3 regions of the Paenibacillus sp. FSL F4-0087 genome follow, and region 1 is predicted to be linked to each of the others. Evidence: predicted binding sites of a transcription regulator. Region 1 holds the regulator's gene; each other region holds the start of a gene.
What was found. The regulator NrdR, encoded in region 1, represses ribonucleotide reductase genes. The targets are predictions, from matches to a motif close to AACACNATATATNGTGTT.
Positions count from the first base shown of each region.

Region 2: MHB84_RS15210 (anaerobic ribonucleoside triphosphate reductase) is a predicted target of NrdR. The motif match lies at 1,015-1,032, and genes of this name have one in related genera.
Region 3: nrdI (class Ib ribonucleoside-diphosphate reductase assembly flavoprotein NrdI) is a predicted target of NrdR. The motif match lies at 2,526-2,543, and genes of this name have one in related genera.

Region 1 covers NZ_JBBODJ010000001.1:643,569-648,960, forward strand. Annotated here, with positions in the region: gene MHB84_RS02975 (ArsR/SmtB family transcription factor) at 500-781, shown strand; gene MHB84_RS02980 (MFS transporter) at 853-2,049, shown strand; tRNA gene MHB84_RS02985 (tRNA-Lys) at 2,269-2,341, opposite strand; tRNA gene MHB84_RS02990 (tRNA-Ala) at 2,358-2,430, opposite strand; gene nrdR (transcriptional regulator NrdR) at 2,616-3,083, opposite strand; gene MHB84_RS03000 (alpha/beta-type small acid-soluble spore protein) at 3,199-3,420, shown strand; gene MHB84_RS03005 (lytic transglycosylase domain-containing protein) at 3,528-4,091, opposite strand; gene coaE (dephospho-CoA kinase) at 4,088-4,684, opposite strand; gene MHB84_RS03015 (manganese efflux pump) at 4,694-5,392, opposite strand, start outside.
Region 2 covers NZ_JBBODJ010000001.1:3,274,860-3,280,251, reverse strand. Annotated here, with positions in the region: gene MHB84_RS15215 (hybrid sensor histidine kinase/response regulator) at 1-713, opposite strand, end outside; gene MHB84_RS15210 (anaerobic ribonucleoside triphosphate reductase) at 1,088-3,049, shown strand; gene nrdG (anaerobic ribonucleoside-triphosphate reductase activating protein) at 3,046-3,555, shown strand; cobalamin riboswitch at 3,811-4,008, shown strand; gene metE (5-methyltetrahydropteroyltriglutamate--homocysteine S-methyltransferase) at 4,229-5,392, shown strand, end outside.
Region 3 covers NZ_JBBODJ010000001.1:5,505,575-5,510,966, reverse strand. Annotated here, with positions in the region: gene MHB84_RS25385 (ABC transporter substrate-binding protein) at 1-587, opposite strand, end outside; gene MHB84_RS25380 (helix-turn-helix domain-containing protein) at 689-2,299, opposite strand; gene nrdI (class Ib ribonucleoside-diphosphate reductase assembly flavoprotein NrdI) at 2,582-2,941, shown strand; gene nrdE (class 1b ribonucleoside-diphosphate reductase subunit alpha) at 2,928-5,012, shown strand; gene nrdF (class 1b ribonucleoside-diphosphate reductase subunit beta) at 5,055-5,392, shown strand, end outside.

The DNA.
Region 1 (5,392 bases):
AGCGGGAAACTAAATTAATCGTCCGTTCTGGGGTCACTCATTCCACTTACTGATGAGGGATGATGCCTGATAAACGGCTCTGTATGACTATTTTAACATTGTGGCTTCCTCCAGAATACTAGCGTTCAATTATAAATAGCTTTTACGATTGTCGCCATAAGTATGGCAAAAATTTCAACCGTATTCTACAACGCAAGTTACTTTTACATAATGGTCTCAAATAAAACATTCCATCCTTTCCTTATTTAACTCGAAGTTTAATCATGTTGCGGGGAGAGCTGATTCAGGCTGCGAACCCAAGAAGCCGGAAGCACCAGATTTCAGGTGTTCCTGGCATGAGAGCCTGGCAAGGTGGTAGCTATTTTGACGGAAAGCCCAAGCGACTCATCTGTTAAAATAACTACACAGTCTTATTCTCTGTTTACATTCAAAAAAAGGTGTGCTACATTATTTTTACGGATATAGAAATAACTACAGTTAGAAAAAAGGTGAATTTACGATGGTAGAAGAAAATGCGAATGTGCGTCAAGCTATTAAAGTGTACAAAGCGCTCGGAGAACCCACGAGAATCAAAATTGCCTTACTCCTTACGGAGGAGACAACTTTGTGTTGCTCGGATATCGAGTCTAAGCTGGAATCAGTGGCCAGCTCAACGCTTTCCCATCACTTGAAGCAATTGACAGACTGTGGACTGTTGAACCACCGCAAGGAAGGAACATATATCTACTACAGCGTAAACCGCGAAATGGCACAGAAATATGCGCCTTATTTGCTGGAGTAATTTTTTTTAAACATTATTTCTATAGAACTAGAAATATAAAACATTGAAGTATAGAGAGGAGCTTTACCAGTATGTCGAATGCATTGAAAATTTATATGCTGGCTATTATCAGCTTTCTAGTTGGGACATCCGAATATATTATTGCAGGGATTTTGGATAAGGTGGCTGCAGATGTAGGTGTCTCCGTATCGGTCGCAGGTCAGCTGATTACCGTTTTTTCTCTGGCCTATGCCTTCGGCACACCGATCGTCATAGCCGTCACTGCACGTATGGAGAGACGTAAACTTCTCCTTTATGCGCTTGGTGTATTTGCTGTAGGCAACCTGATTGCCGTCGCGTTACCCGGCTTTACATTCTTGCTCGTATCGCGTATTGTTCTCGCGATTAGTACCGGCGTGTTTCTCGTTACCTCATTGACGGTTGCTGCCAAGCTCGCTGCACCTGGCAAACAAGGAAGTGCGATTGCAACTCTTATAATGGGTTTCAGTGCCTCCTTAATTATCGGAGTTCCACTTGGAAGAGTCGCCGCTTCGGTTTATGATTGGAAGCTCATTTTCGGCGTTATCGGTCTACTAGGTTTGTTTGCCATGTTCTTAATCCTTATTGCTATTCCCCAATCCAATGGCGAGGCGCCTGTTCCGATTCGCAAACAGTTTGCACTGTTGAAGAAACCTGAAATTGCGATCGCGTTGGTTGTCGCCTTCATGTGGATTGGTGGATACTCTGTTGTTTACACCTATATTTCGCCCTACTTGCTGACCATAACCAAATTAAGCGAGCAAAGCGTAAGCATCGCACTCTTCTCTTTCGGTATCGCTAGCTTGTTTGGTTCTAAATTCGGCGGTTACAGCACCGATAGATGGGGAGCTCCCCGCACATTAGTCATCGGAATGCTGTTTAATACCATGGCTCTAGTTCTGCTCTCACTAGATGGACAATCGCCGTTGATCGTATTCCCACTTCTGATGTTTTGGTCTTTCACCGTTTGGTCTTCGAGCCCTACCCAGCAGTTTTATTTATTATCACTTGCTCCAGAGGCATCGGGCATTATGCTTAGTATGAATACCTCCGTGTTGCATCTTGGCATGGCCGCTGGTGCTGGTCTTGGCGGTGTTGTCGTCGAGCAGGCATCACTGAGCTACATCAGTTGGATCGGCGCAACGAGCGTCATTCTGGCTGCTGTAACTGCTGCTACCTTCTTCCGTATTTCCTACTTGCGCAAACGCCGCGAAGAAGTAAAATGCAGCCTAGTCGAGACTTACGCGTAATTCAAATCTCCCCAAAAAACCAGGCTGCTAATTTACAGCACCCTGGTTTTTGTTTTTCTATTCAAGTCGGGTCAGGAATTTGTTTTTCTTCCCGTGGCGCAGCACGACAATTTCGTCATATAGTTAAGCATTTTGCCACTTAAAGACTCTGTAACTGTATAAAAGCAATCAAGTTGTCTCCTAATAAAAAAAGAACGGCATCTCTGCCGTTCTTTTTGATGGACTCTCAGGGACTCGAACCCTGGACCAATTGATTAAGAGTCAACTGCTCTACCAACTGAGCTAAGAGTCCATATGATGTTCTTGTATGGAGCCTAGGGGGATCGAACCCCTGACCTCATCGCTGCCAGCGATGCGCTCTCCCAGCTGAGCTAAGGCCCCAAATTATGAATATAACAAGTTGTCCAAATCTGCAATGCTCCGCAGGCGACTCCTATATCATATAAAATACAGCTTTTGCTGTCAACAACTTTTTCTTGAAGCTAAAGTGATTGGAGAAGAACAACCTTTTTACTGGAACACACAGATGGTAACCCCAGAATGCTCTTCCCCTTTTACCCGTTTCACTAATCCACGTTGTCATCTTTGGACAATAGGGATTTAAGTTCTTTCATAAACATATTGATGTCTTTGAATTGACGGTACACCGAAGCGAAGCGCACATAGGCTACTTCATCCACTGGAAATAGCTGTTCCATCAGTAGTTCGCCAATCTGACGGCTCTCTACTTCAGCATCGGCTGTATTTCGCAGAGACTTCTCTACCTCAGATACCATCATTTCAAGTGTCTCCACAGAGACCGGACGTTTCTCACAAGCCCGGATCAGGCCACGAAGAATCTTGTCCCGGCTAAATTCCTCACGACTGCCGTCCTTCTTGATGACGATCAGCGGTGTTTCTTCCACCATTTCAAAAGTTGTAAATCGACGGCTACATTGCTCACACTCACGACGACGACGAATCGATTTCGATTCATTGGCCGGCCTTGAATCAAGCACCTTTGTGCCCAGATAGGCGCAATAAGGACATTTCAAATCAGATCACTTCCCATGTTTTACTTTTTACCAGAAATTGCCTACATGCATTTAGTTATGAAAATCGTATTGCCGACACATAATACTTTTACCAACCGCGAGGAGGTGAACAGCAATGGCACAAAGCAATGGTAACTCCAACAACCTGGTGGTAACTAAAGCTTCCGCAGCTCTCGAACAACTGAAATATGAAGTTGCTCAAGAACTCGGAATCAGCATCCCACAAGACGGATACCAAGGTAACATGACTTCTTACGAGAACGGTTCGATCGGTGGATACATCACGAAGCGTCTGGTAACAATTGCAGAACAGCAATTGGCAGGTCAATACCAATAATATCTGCATCGTAATACGGTACACAGAGGAGCATGGAGCGGCCGGTGAACAACCGGCCTGCTCGGTGCTTCTACTTATTTTAGACCATGAATCCAGATTGTATTAACTTAGAACGTATTATAGATCTTTACATACTGATTATAATAATAAATGACGCGTTGTACATAGTGCCGGGTTTCACCAAACGGAATATCTTTGACCGTCTCGAATGAACCATCCCATACGCCATCCCTTAGCCATGAGTTCACTTTACCTGGACCTGCATTGTAAGCAGCAATCATAGCGGCTTCATTCCCGTCAAATTGATCTGACAGGTTGCGTAGATACCAGGTACCCAGCTGAATATTCCTTTCAGGCTCGTGCTTCAATTCTTCCAGTGAGGTGCCCGGAATTTTGGCCTGCTCCATAATCCAGTTAGCAGTGTCAGGCATTAGCTGCATTAACCCGATGGCACCTCTCTTGGATTCCTTGCTTGTCTTAAAATTGGTCTCCACCTTGATGATGGAAGCGATGAGAAACGGATCAACCTCATAACTCTGTGACTGGGCACGAATCTCTTCCTTATAATGAATCGGATAGAACCATGACATCCAATTGGTATTCAGGAACAGCACCAATACAAAAGACACAAACATCAACAACAATACCCGTTTCTTACGCAGCAATCTCATATTAGGCCCTTACGATGCAAAAATGAAATGAGTTGCTGCTCCGTCTCTGACCACAAGCCGCTGTTATCAATAACCACGTCAGCACGCTGCTTCTTATCTTCAATATCCATTTGCACGTCTATACGGGCGTCTGCCTGTTCCGCCGTCATTCCATCCCGGCTCATCAGTCGTTCCCGCTGCACTGATCTCGGAACGTAAACAACCATCACTTCTTCGAAGCCATCCTCCAGCCCTGACTCGTACAACAATGGAATATCCGATACGACCAGCTTGTCCGGATGTTCAAGCTCATACAGAGCAGCGCGCTCGCGCATCTCCTTGCGGATCGCTGGATGTGTAATCGCCTCAAGTGCCTTACGCTCCTCTGGATTCTGAAACACAATACTGCCAAGCTTTTTCCGATCCAATGTTCCGTCCTCATTCAATATGGCTTGTCCGAACCGCTGTACAGCCGCAGCCAAAACGGGATGCCCGGGCAGCATTACTTCCCGGGCAATCACATCTGCATCAATGAGCAACGCTCCCTTACTGGCGAGAAAGGCGGACACGCTGCTTTTGCCTGTCGCGATCCCGCCGGTTAAGCCAATTTTCATTATTTCACCTCACAACAACTTCATTATTCCCATAAACATTAATAAAAGCGCAGGTAATACAGATAATCTTCGCATCCACCGCAAAGCAGCAAAGCGTAATCCAACTTTCATGCCCAGAGACAGAAATGCCCCGCTGAACAACGCAATAACTAATGCTGTCCACAAAGTTGGGAATCCCAATAACGCTGCCCCTAATCCTGCACCGAAAGCATCCAGAGAAAGGGCTATACCAAGCCACATCGCTTCTTGGACGGATATACTGCCCGAGTTATCCATATCTGCCTTCGAGGGACTCCGCAGAATTTGTATAACTACACCCAGCTTCCGCAGCTCAAGTGTAAAGACCATTCGTTCCAGAGATCCTCCAGAAGCAGATGGCTCAAGTTCAAGCGCGAGCACCTGATTTCTGCCCTTCGGCTGAGCTTCTGGTGAGGCTTGCGTACTACTGCGGATTGTTCCTGCTCCTGTTCCCTCACCCACTCCATTGTCCGTTTCCAGCTGTTCCTTGCCCCGTTTTCGAATGAGTTGCAGCAACGACCATGCGCCAATACCGATCAGAATAACCGCTCCAACAATTGAAGCCACGTCCGGAGATACGACATGAGACAGCAGCACACCTACTTGCATCGATAATGCAATAACCAGACCCGAACAGATGGAAATGACGACAATGGATAACAGCGGAATTTTAGTTCTCCGCAGCCCATA
Region 2 (5,392 bases), 2.6 Mb from region 1:
GAAAGCAGAATGTTACCGCTGGTTTCAATCATATTCACATATTCTGTCTGCTCGTCCGACATATCCGGTGTACGCATCAGGTCGGTTAATCCCAGAATGCCGTTCAGGGGATTACGAATCTCGTGGCTCATCAGCGACAGCATCTGCGTCTTGGTCATCGCCTCAGACTCCGCACGTTCCTTCTCTGCCTGCAATTGCTCTTGTAATTGCTCCGAATCATTCAGCTTCTGTTCCTGAACTTGAAGCGTATCTTCCAGATCCACCACATACCCGAGAAAAACGGCCATGGCTTGCAGTGTTTTCATATCCGTTTCACTGATCACATAATCAGGATTATCCATCAGACAGATCGTACCGAACGTTTCCCCGGACCTCCGCATGATGGGAATCCCCACAAAGAAACGATTGCCCAGTCCGCTTGTTACGTCCATTGATTTCGTAAGAGGATGTTCACATGTATCCGTGATGATCAGACTGCTGCCCTTATCTCTTAATACCAGGCTGCAATATGAAGCTTCAAATGGAAGTTCACTACCTTTGGCGATCAACTCTTCCTCACGGTTAAAAGCCTCGATAATAACATTGGTCACGCCATTATTCGTGGCAACGAAGATGGTATTCACCTTTAAGATTCCGCTTAATACGTCAACAATATGGGACGCGGCTTCCTGTATATTTTCATAGAAGCCCCTTGTAATGCTTACCGTTCCCATGACTCACCCCTCTTGTCTTAGCTGCATTTCAAATCCGTATTCCACAGTATGATTCAATCGATTAACGAGGGTTCAAATATTCCGAAACAGCTGTCACAAACTATTCATATATGAAGTTTTCTATCCTTTTTTTTCAAGCATCGTCAACTGAACTTGCACAGTAAATAGAAATTATACGCTTACCCTCCAGCTTTGAAAACCTTTATCATTCAGGGCTATAAATCATGACCGTCAATCAGCCTCTCCCATGTGATCATTATCACACCTAAATAACAATATATAGTTTATAAATGGATAAAGAAACTCTACATGTAGTGTTCAATGAATGGACATTATCCCATACATTTCAATTTTATTATTTAGGAGGAACTGATATGAACATGCTTGAGTATGCCTCTCCACCGGCATCCGATCTGCTATCTGACCTGGGAAGACGAATTATTGGTGCTGAAGATGCCGATACGCTGAGGGAGAATGCCAATCTGAACGGAGACTCATTCAGCGGCAAGATGAGCAGGCTCGGTTCGGAGACCGCGAAGTGGCATGCTCTGCGACATGTGCTGCCTAAGGAGCTCGCTCTAGCTGTGGAGAACGGCGATCTGTATGTACACGATCTGGATCAGTATGCTCTTGGAACGACTAATTGTATCTTTATTCCGTTTGACCGGCTGCTGGCCTCCGGATTCAATACCGGCAACGGTTCGGTTCGTACACCACAGACAATCATGTCTGCCATGGCATTGGTAGCCATTATTTTTCAATCCCAACAGAACAGCCAGTACGGCGGGGTATCCGCCAATAAAATCGATTGGGATCTCGCACCTTATGTGAAGCGTTCGTTCCGTAAGCATTACCGGAAGGGACAACGGCTGTTTGGGGAAATCACCTCAATTGAGGATGAGCAACTGCATCTGGATAGCGATGAAGCAAAGGAGAATTGTCCTCGAGCCTTTGCCTTTGCCTGTGAAGAAACGGAACTGGAGACCGAACAGGCCGCCGAATCCCTGATCCATAATCTGAACACCATGAGCAGTCGTGCTGGGGGACAGATTCCGTTCACTTCGCTGAACTACGGACTGTGCACTTCAGCCGAAGGTCGACTCGTGTCTCGGTCTTTGCTGGAAGCGACCATTCGGGGACTGGGTAACGGAGAAACTCCCGTGTTCCCACAACATATTTTCCAGTGCAAGCATGGAATTAACCAATCTGAAGGAGAGCCGAATTATGATTTGTTCCGGCTTGCTGTGACCTGCTCCTCACGGCGCATGTATCCGAACTTTGTCAATGTGGATGCTTCCTTCAACCTGCCCTATTATCAACCGGAAGATCCCGATACGATCATTGCGACGATGGGATGCCGGACACGCACACTGGCTGATCGCTTCGGACGCAATCGTCAGAGCGGCAAAGGGAACCTGTCTTTTAATACCATCAATCTGGTCAAGCTCGGCATTCGATACGGGATCTGCCAGGGAGCAAGAGCCATTGCTGACCGGGCTGGCTTCTATACTGCGCTGGAATCGGTCATGCACAATGCTACGGACGGTCTGCTACACAGGTATCGAATTCAGATGAACCAACCTGCCAAAGCATCGGACTTCATGATGCGGGAAGGAGTATGGGAAGGCGGTGAACAATTGGCTCCGAATGAACCGGTGGCCGATCTGTTGAAACATGGTACGTTATCCCTTGGTTTTATCGGACTTGCCGAATGTATGACCGCTCTATATGGCCGTCACCATGGACAAGACATCCATGTACATCGAGAAGCCTTGAATATCATTCGTACGATGAGAGAATTCTGTGACCGGATGAGTGAGCAGCATAACCTGAATATCACCTTGTTCGCTACGCCCGCTGAGGGCCTATCCGGCAAATTCACCAAGATCGATCGGGAGCGATACGGCAACATCGCAGGGGTCAACGACAGGGAATACTACACCAATTCATTTCACATTCCGGTCTATCATTCGCTTCCTGCCTATCGCAAGATTGAACTGGAAGCTCCCTTCCACTCCCTATGTAATGCCGGAGCGATCTCATATGTCGAACTCGACGGGAATGTAAGGGCCAATACCGCCGCTTTCCAACGAATCGTTCAATACGCGCTGGCCCAGGATATCGGGTATTTCTCCATTAATCACCCGATTGACCGTTGTCCGTCCTGTGGCTATGAGGGCGTTATTGGAGATGTATGTCCCGGATGTGAGGCTCATGAAAACCATGTGCATTTCCAGCGACTGCGCCGGGTTACGGGTTATCTGACCGGTGACTATAAAGTGCGCTTCAATGGCGCGAAGCAGGCCGAAGTGAGAGACCGGGTGAATCATCGGTGAATCTGTATGGTTACATCCCGGAATCAGTGAATGAGGGGCCAGGCCTGCGTGCCGTGTTGTTCATTAGCGGATGCCGCCACGCTTGTCCGGGCTGTTTCAGCCCCGGCTCATGGAGCTTCCGTGCAGGCGAACCATTTACGGAGAAGCGTCAGCAGCAGATTTTGCATGAAGTGACCTCACACCCCTTGCTGGAAGGGGTAACGTTATGCGGAGGTGATCCTTTTTTCTCTGCCACAGAATGCGCCTCCTGGGTTCGGCAGCTTCGGGCTACTCGACCTGATCTGACTGTATGGGCATACACGGGGTTTGTGTATGAGGAACTGATTACAGACCCGTCGCGGGCGGAGTTATCCCGGCTATGCGACGTCATTATCGATGGGCCTTATATTGCAGCTGAGCGTGATGTGTCTCTTCCTTTTCGCGGCAGTCGTAATCAGCGCATCGTTAATGTGGGTGCAACAATGGCAGACCAGACAATCGTTACCATGCAGTTAGATGCATGGTAACGTTTTTTTTATTTAGGGGAACCAAGCACAGCGTGGGCGATGATTTGCTTCATTTTAAGGAGCCAAATCTACCAATAAATCAAGGTTTAATAGAACATTATTTTATTTCCGATCGGATTAATGATATATGTTGCAAGCCCGTTGGTTATCGTCTATGATTGGTAGCAGAAGAGCAAGTATACGACGATTACATCATGATACAATCTATCATCTATGCTTGGTCGCCAATTTCATAGCCGGAGATGTGTACGCACATTTCCGCACACGGAAACAGGTGCCGACCGCGCTACATGCGTGGTCAGGCTTAAAAGGGAAGCACGGTGTAAGTCCGTCGCGGTCCCGCCACTGTATACGGGGAGTCTATGCATATAATCCACTGGTATAACCACCGGGAAGGAATGCATATGGCCATGATCCGCAAGCCAGGAGACCTGCCTGTTTCGACAGCATCGCATGACCTACGGAAGATAGGGAGGTGTTGGAGCAGCCGCTACAACTACTTATAGCAGGTGTTCTTTCCCATTCTATCTTTGTGCACAGTCGTCATTCATGATGCCTGTTTCTCGGGGTATGGAATCGGAAGGAATGCCTTTTTTTGATGCTTTCAAAAGAAGCACACCACAATAGCTTCAACTTGATGGGTTCACTTATTATAAATGAGGAGGAATTTTACATGTCGCAATCACAGCAACAACAGCCACAAGTACTGACAAGCAACCTCGGTTACCCCCGCATCGGTGCGGGACGCGAATGGAAAAAAGCACTGGAGTCCTTCTGGGCTGGCCGAATCGATGAATCTACGCTTCATCAGGAGCTAACCACGCTTCGGTTGCAGGATCTGAAGAAACAGCAGGCACAGCAGCTCGATCTGATTCCTGTGGGCGACTTCTCCTACTATGATCATATTCTTGACGTATCCGCGATGTTTGGCGTCGTTCCTGAGCGCTTTAACCATTCAGGCGGACCCGTATCCGTATCTACTTACTTCGCCATGGCCCGGGGTAATGATCAGGCAACAGCCTGTGAGATGACCAAGTGGCTGAACACGAACTATCACTACATCGTACCTGAGATTCATAATGATACTGCATTTGCATTGCTTGAAAATAAACCCCTTGCCGCCTATCGCGAAGCGAAGCAGGAGCTTGGGCTGGAAGGTAAACCAGTCGTTGTCGGTCCGTACTCGTATGTACGATTCGCCAAAGGCTATGACGCGGAACGCTTCGCAGAAATCGTCACTCGCCTCGTTCCCGTATACGCCCAGCTTCTGTCTGAGCTTCAAGCAGAAGGCGTACAGTGGGTACAGATCGACGAGCCTGCTCTGACGCTGGCCGTCTCTTCCGAAGATGAAGCTTTGCTGCAACAGGTGTATGCTGCCTTGGCAAAAGCTGCACCGGAGTTGAAGCTGCTGCTTCAAACGTATTTCGAATCGGTGGAAGCTTATCCGGTCGTGACAGCTCTGCCTGTTGCCGGAATCGGCCTGGACCTGGTCCACGGCTATGAAGGCAACCTCGCCAGCCTGCGGGAGCATGGCTTCCCGCAGGATAAATGGTTGGGCGCCGGTGTCATCGACGGGCGCAACATCTGGCGCGCCGATCTCGCAGAAACGGCGAAGCTGCTGGAGCAGGTAGCTGAATTCGCAGCCGAAGGCAAGCTGATCATTCAGCCTTCCTGCAGCCTGTTGCATGTACCGGTTACTGCCGCTCAAGAGAGCGCGCTTGATCCGGTACTGCGCAATGCCCTGGCCTTTGCCGACGAGAAGCTGGAGGAAATAGCGACGCTCGGCACGTTGTTGTCCGGCGGTGCAAAGCAGGCGGACCAAGCAGCGGCTTTGGCT
Region 3 (5,392 bases), 4.9 Mb from region 1:
TCCAGACCCGTTGCCTTGCCTATTTCCACAATGGTTTTCTCCCAATCATCCGGTGAATAGGCAATGGTTGGCGCAATCTTGCTCAGTTCCTCATAAGCTTTCTCGTCAATGGCGTTTCGCTGAACCACGATAAGATCGGGCTGGGTTGCCAGGATAGCCTCCAGATTCGGATTGAAATCCGCATTTCCAGCGAGCGGGATGTTCAATGCTTTGAGTTGGTCATCCAAGTAATAGCCATCAAAGTCGTAAGCATAGACCATCGGTACGCCCAGGGACAACGTAAGATCCTCAAGACCAAATACGGCAACACGTTTTGGATGCAGCGGAACTTCCGTTTTGCCCATCGCATGTTCGATGACCTGAGTCTGAGGTTCTTCAGCAGTTTGCGTCGCTGCGCCTGCGTTTGTCTTGGTCGTTTCTGTTGTGGCTTGCTCCCCTGCTGTATTTGTTTTATTTCCGCAGGCTACAACCATAAGTGAAAGAACCAACAGCAGTAGCATTAATCCTGCAAATCCGCGTTTCCTTCCAGGTGTAGCCTTTTTTGAACGACCTCGTCTAAAGAGATCATTATTTTCTGTGTGAGACATGAGTTCCCCTCCGCATTTCTTTATTGAGAATGATTATCACATGATGATTATACAGATGTTCCTCAGCGAAGAAAATAGAAGAAGATGTCTAGTTTCGCCCATTACCGGGCACTAAATAGCAAGTTTACTTCCTGAAGCAGAAGTTCATGCCGATTAGCTGTATGTTCCAGGATCGGTTCGCTTAACCAGTGGCCTCCCTGTGTCAGATAGACGTGCCGGTTTCGTACGGCATGCAGCTGCTTCCAGCTTTCCGCATGTTGAAGCCTCTCCCACACCATCTGGGAATGATGGTCCTTCATAACACTAACGATGATGACGTCCGCATCGAATGCGGCAAGCTGTTCGGCTTCCACATATCTGGTAAATTCGATCTGATCCACACCTGAAGCCGCGGCGATTTTCAAATCGTCATAAAATACGGTGCCTGCTCTTCTGCCCCAGATCTGAATGCCCCGGGGTGACACACTTAGTGCGATTAGCTTACCTTGTTGAAACGAATCAGGCATATGATGAAGAACGGTTTCCACCTTTTCCTCATATCGAAGAAGCCATCTTTCACTTTCATTCTCCCGATCCAAAAAACGGGCTGTTCGCCGCAGATGTTGCCGCCAATCCTCACCGTGCCAACTTAGAAACAGCACTGGTGCGATATGCCGCAGCTTCTCCTTCTCCTCTTCGGGGATCATTTCGTCCAAGGCAACAATCCGGTCTGGCCTGGCCCGCATCAATGCTTTGAGGTTGAAATCATAGTCATGGCTGAGTGCTACCTTGACATCATAACGATATTTCCGGCGGTAATCATCTGTCCAAAACTGATCAATGGGTGCTGCGAAGGGGATGATTTGCAGGGTCAGCAAATGTCCGATATTGGGCCAGCTGTACGCGGCTGTTTTGCATTTCCTGTTTGCCATATATGTACGAGGAGGCAATCCGACCTGCTTCTTAAACTGGCTGCTGAAATAGTGTTGGTCCTTGAAACCCGCCAATAGTGCAATGTCCTTCAGTGGTTGTCCTGCTTCCATCAGACGTTTGGCCTCGTTGGTGCGAATTTCTGCCAGATAGTCCATCGAACTCTGACCGAACTTTTCTTTGAATGATCTCATGAAATAATAGCGGCTCATGCCCGCTTCATCGGCCAGGTTCTCGACTGTGATTGTATCCTGATAGTGATGCAGCATGTATTCCCGTGCTCTCTCGAGTGCGTTCTCGTGTTGGTTCTGCTTCTTGAACAGCAGATGCAGCAGGTCCTGGAGACCCGCTTGGCTTGCGAAACGATCTGTTGAATCACCCGTATGCCAGTAATTGACGATTTTTTCGCAAAGTTGCTGCACCTGTGCATCTGGAACCGTGATTGGCCCACCAAGCTCCGTTAACAAACACTCAGAGGACACCTTCTGTCCACCATATGGAATGATGCCGATATGAATCCGGTACACGATCTGCACTCCATCCGTTAAGTAAACGGTCTCGACCCGTTGGCCTGGTAATACAAAATGGGCACTATTAGGTACGAAAGGATGCGGTATGCCATCAATGACGATTTTGCCGTGACGATTTGCAGCAACAAGAATGACATGATCTGGTGTTTCTTCGTATACCAAGCGATAGGCCTTGCCGACCGAATCCTTGAATACGTTCTTTAATCCATACCATGCGAGATCTGCTGCTGTCTGTCCTTCACCCTGCGGGTGTTTTTGTTGTAATTGTGTCATCGTAGCGCATCCCTCTTTTCGAATCTTCTTCAAAATTCTAAATGATAACAATTCTCAATGTCAATCATAATTCTCTCATGCACCAAATATCGTGTATTCGAATATGGATATCTACTAAGCCACAAATTTTTTAAACCTAGTAATAGAGCCCATTCATCAGGTTTTTCACAAAATGGATACCGATAAGCATTTGACAAAGCTATATATTGATATAAAATTAAGAAATAGATCTATATATAGTGTTTTTTTGATCACCTTTCATTTGTCAAGGAGGATATGATAGTGCTAATTGTGTATGATTCAATAACCGGGAATGTTAAGAGGTTTATTTCCAAGCTTCAACTGCCGGCTGTTCAGATTCAGAATCAAATGACGATTGATGAACCGTACGTACTTGTGACATATACAACAGGTTTTGGACAGATACCTGATAAGGTGTCTTCTTTTTTGCAAAAAAACTCTAAATACCTGATTGGCGTGGCTGCCAGCGGTAACCGTAACTGGGGTGAGCGTTTTGCCAAAAGTGCAGATTTGATCTCTGCATCTTATAACGTCCCGGTTATCAGTAAATTTGAATTATCGGGTTCTAAGAAAGACGTGGAGTATTTTGAACAGGAGGTGAGCCGCATTGCGACATATTGAATTGAATAACATGCTGCTAAAGCGTGACTCTGATGGCTTCTTCCAGTTACATAAGGATAAAGAGGCTGTAGAGGAATTTATGAAAGAAATCAAAAATAAAAGTATGGCGTTCGCCAACATTAATGATCAAGTCAAATTCATGATTGATCATGATTATTACGAAGATTTCTATGCTTCCTATACAGCTGACCAAGTTAGAAACGTATTTGAAATTACGCGTGGCTATCAGTATACCTTTCCTTCCTATATGGCAGCGTCTAAATTCTATACTGATTATGCATTGAGAACATTTGACCGCAAAACATACCTGGAGCAATATTCGGATCGGGTAGCAGCTGTAGCTCTTCATCTGGGTCGAGGACACTTTGATACGGCTTGTTTGCTGTCTCGTTCTATGATGGAGCAGCGCCTTCAACCCGCAACCCCTACTTTTCTAAATGCAGGAAAAAGTCGGCGCGGAGAACTCGTTTCTTGCTTCCTGCTTGAAATGGATGATTCACTGAACTCCATAAACTATGTACTGAACACTTGTATGCAGTTATCCAAAATCGGTGGTGGCGTTGCTGTCAATCTGTCGAAGTTGCGTGCTCGTGGTGAAGTCATTAAAGGGGTTGAAGGTGCTGCTAAAGGCATCACGCCTGTTCTCAAGCTGATGGAAGACGGCTTCTCCTACGCCGATCAGATGGGGCAACGTAAAGGTTCTGGTGCAGCATACTATAATATTTTTGGTTGGGACGTTATGGAACTGCTGGATAGCAAAAAGATTAATGCGGATGAGAAAATTCGGCTGAAAACTCTCTCTATCGGACTTATTGTTCCTAATCGTTTCTATAAGCTGGCTCAAGATAATGAGCCCCTGTACCTCTTTGCACCTTATAGTGTCTATAAGGCGTATGGAACACATTTGGATGATATGGATCTGGACGTAATGTATGATACTTTGCTGGCTGACGACCGGGTGAAGAAGAAAAAATCGATGAGCGCACGGGATATGCTAACTAAAATAGCGATGACTCAACTTGAATCCGGCTATCCCTACATCATTAATAAAACCAATGCCAATCAAGCGCATGCCTTGAAAAACGTAGGACAAGTCAAAATGTCCAACCTCTGCACAGAGATTTTCCAACTCCAGGAAACTTCTGAAATTACAGACTATGGTCAACCGGATATTATCCGCAAAGATATCAGCTGCAACCTGGCCTCCCTCAATATTGTTAATGTTATGGAGAGTGGCAAGATCAAGGAATCCGTTCATGAGGGCATGATCGCACTGACCTCCGTCAGCGACATGACGCATGTTGCTAATGCTCCCGGTGTGGCAAAAGCCAATTCCGAAATGCATTCCGTTGGCTTGGGTGCCATGAACCTGCACGGTTACTTAGCCAAAAACAGGATTGCTTATGAAAGCTCAGAGGCCAAGGATTTTGTACGTACCTTCTTTATGACCATGAATTATCATTCTCTGGAGAAAAGTATGGAGTTTGCAGAGCAAACGGGTCAACGGTTCTATGGATTTGAGCAATCGGATTATGCGACTGGCGTATATTTTGATCGTTATGTGACTATGGATTACCGTCCCACCACATCAAAAGTACAAGAATTGTTTAACGGCATTGCTGTTCCGTCTCCCGAGGATTGGAACCAGCTTAAGTCTAAAGTGATGAAAAATGGCCTCTATCATGCCTATCGCATGGCTATTGCTCCAACAGCCAGCATCTCTTATATCCAAAACGCAACATCTAGTGTAATGCCCATCGTAGAACAGATTGAGACACGGACCTATGCCAATTCAACGACATATTATCCAATGCCCTATTTGCAAAAAGATAATGTCTTCTATTACAAATCAGCGTATCAAATGGATCAATTCAAGGTGATTGATTTGATTGCGGAGATTCAGCCACATGTGGACCAAGGCATCTCAACCATTCTGCATGTAAACAGTGATGTATCCACGCGAGAGTTGGCTCGCTGCTATCTGTATGCTGCTCATAAAGGGTTGAAATCTCTGTATTACACAAGAACCAACAAGCTGACGATGGAAGAATGCATTGCTTGTTCAATATAAATAATTTCCCTTTAGGGTATTACGATTGGAGTTTGATATACCATGCCGGCAATTCAAGCTGTGAACTGGAATCGGGCGGATGATGATTTCACTCTGATGTTCTGGAATCAGAATATTATGCAATTTTGGACCGATGACGAGATTCCTTTATCCGATGATAAAATGACCTGGGGCACGCTCAGTGATATAGAAAAAGACGCTTATATGAAAGTTTTGGGAGGCTTAACCCTTCTGGATACGATCCAGGGTGGTGTAGGTATGCCGCAAATTATGGAGCATGTCGATGGACTGCAACGCAAGGCCGTACTTAGTTTTATGGCGATGATGGAACAAATTCATGCGAAATCATACAGTAGTATTTTCACCACATTGGCATCAAC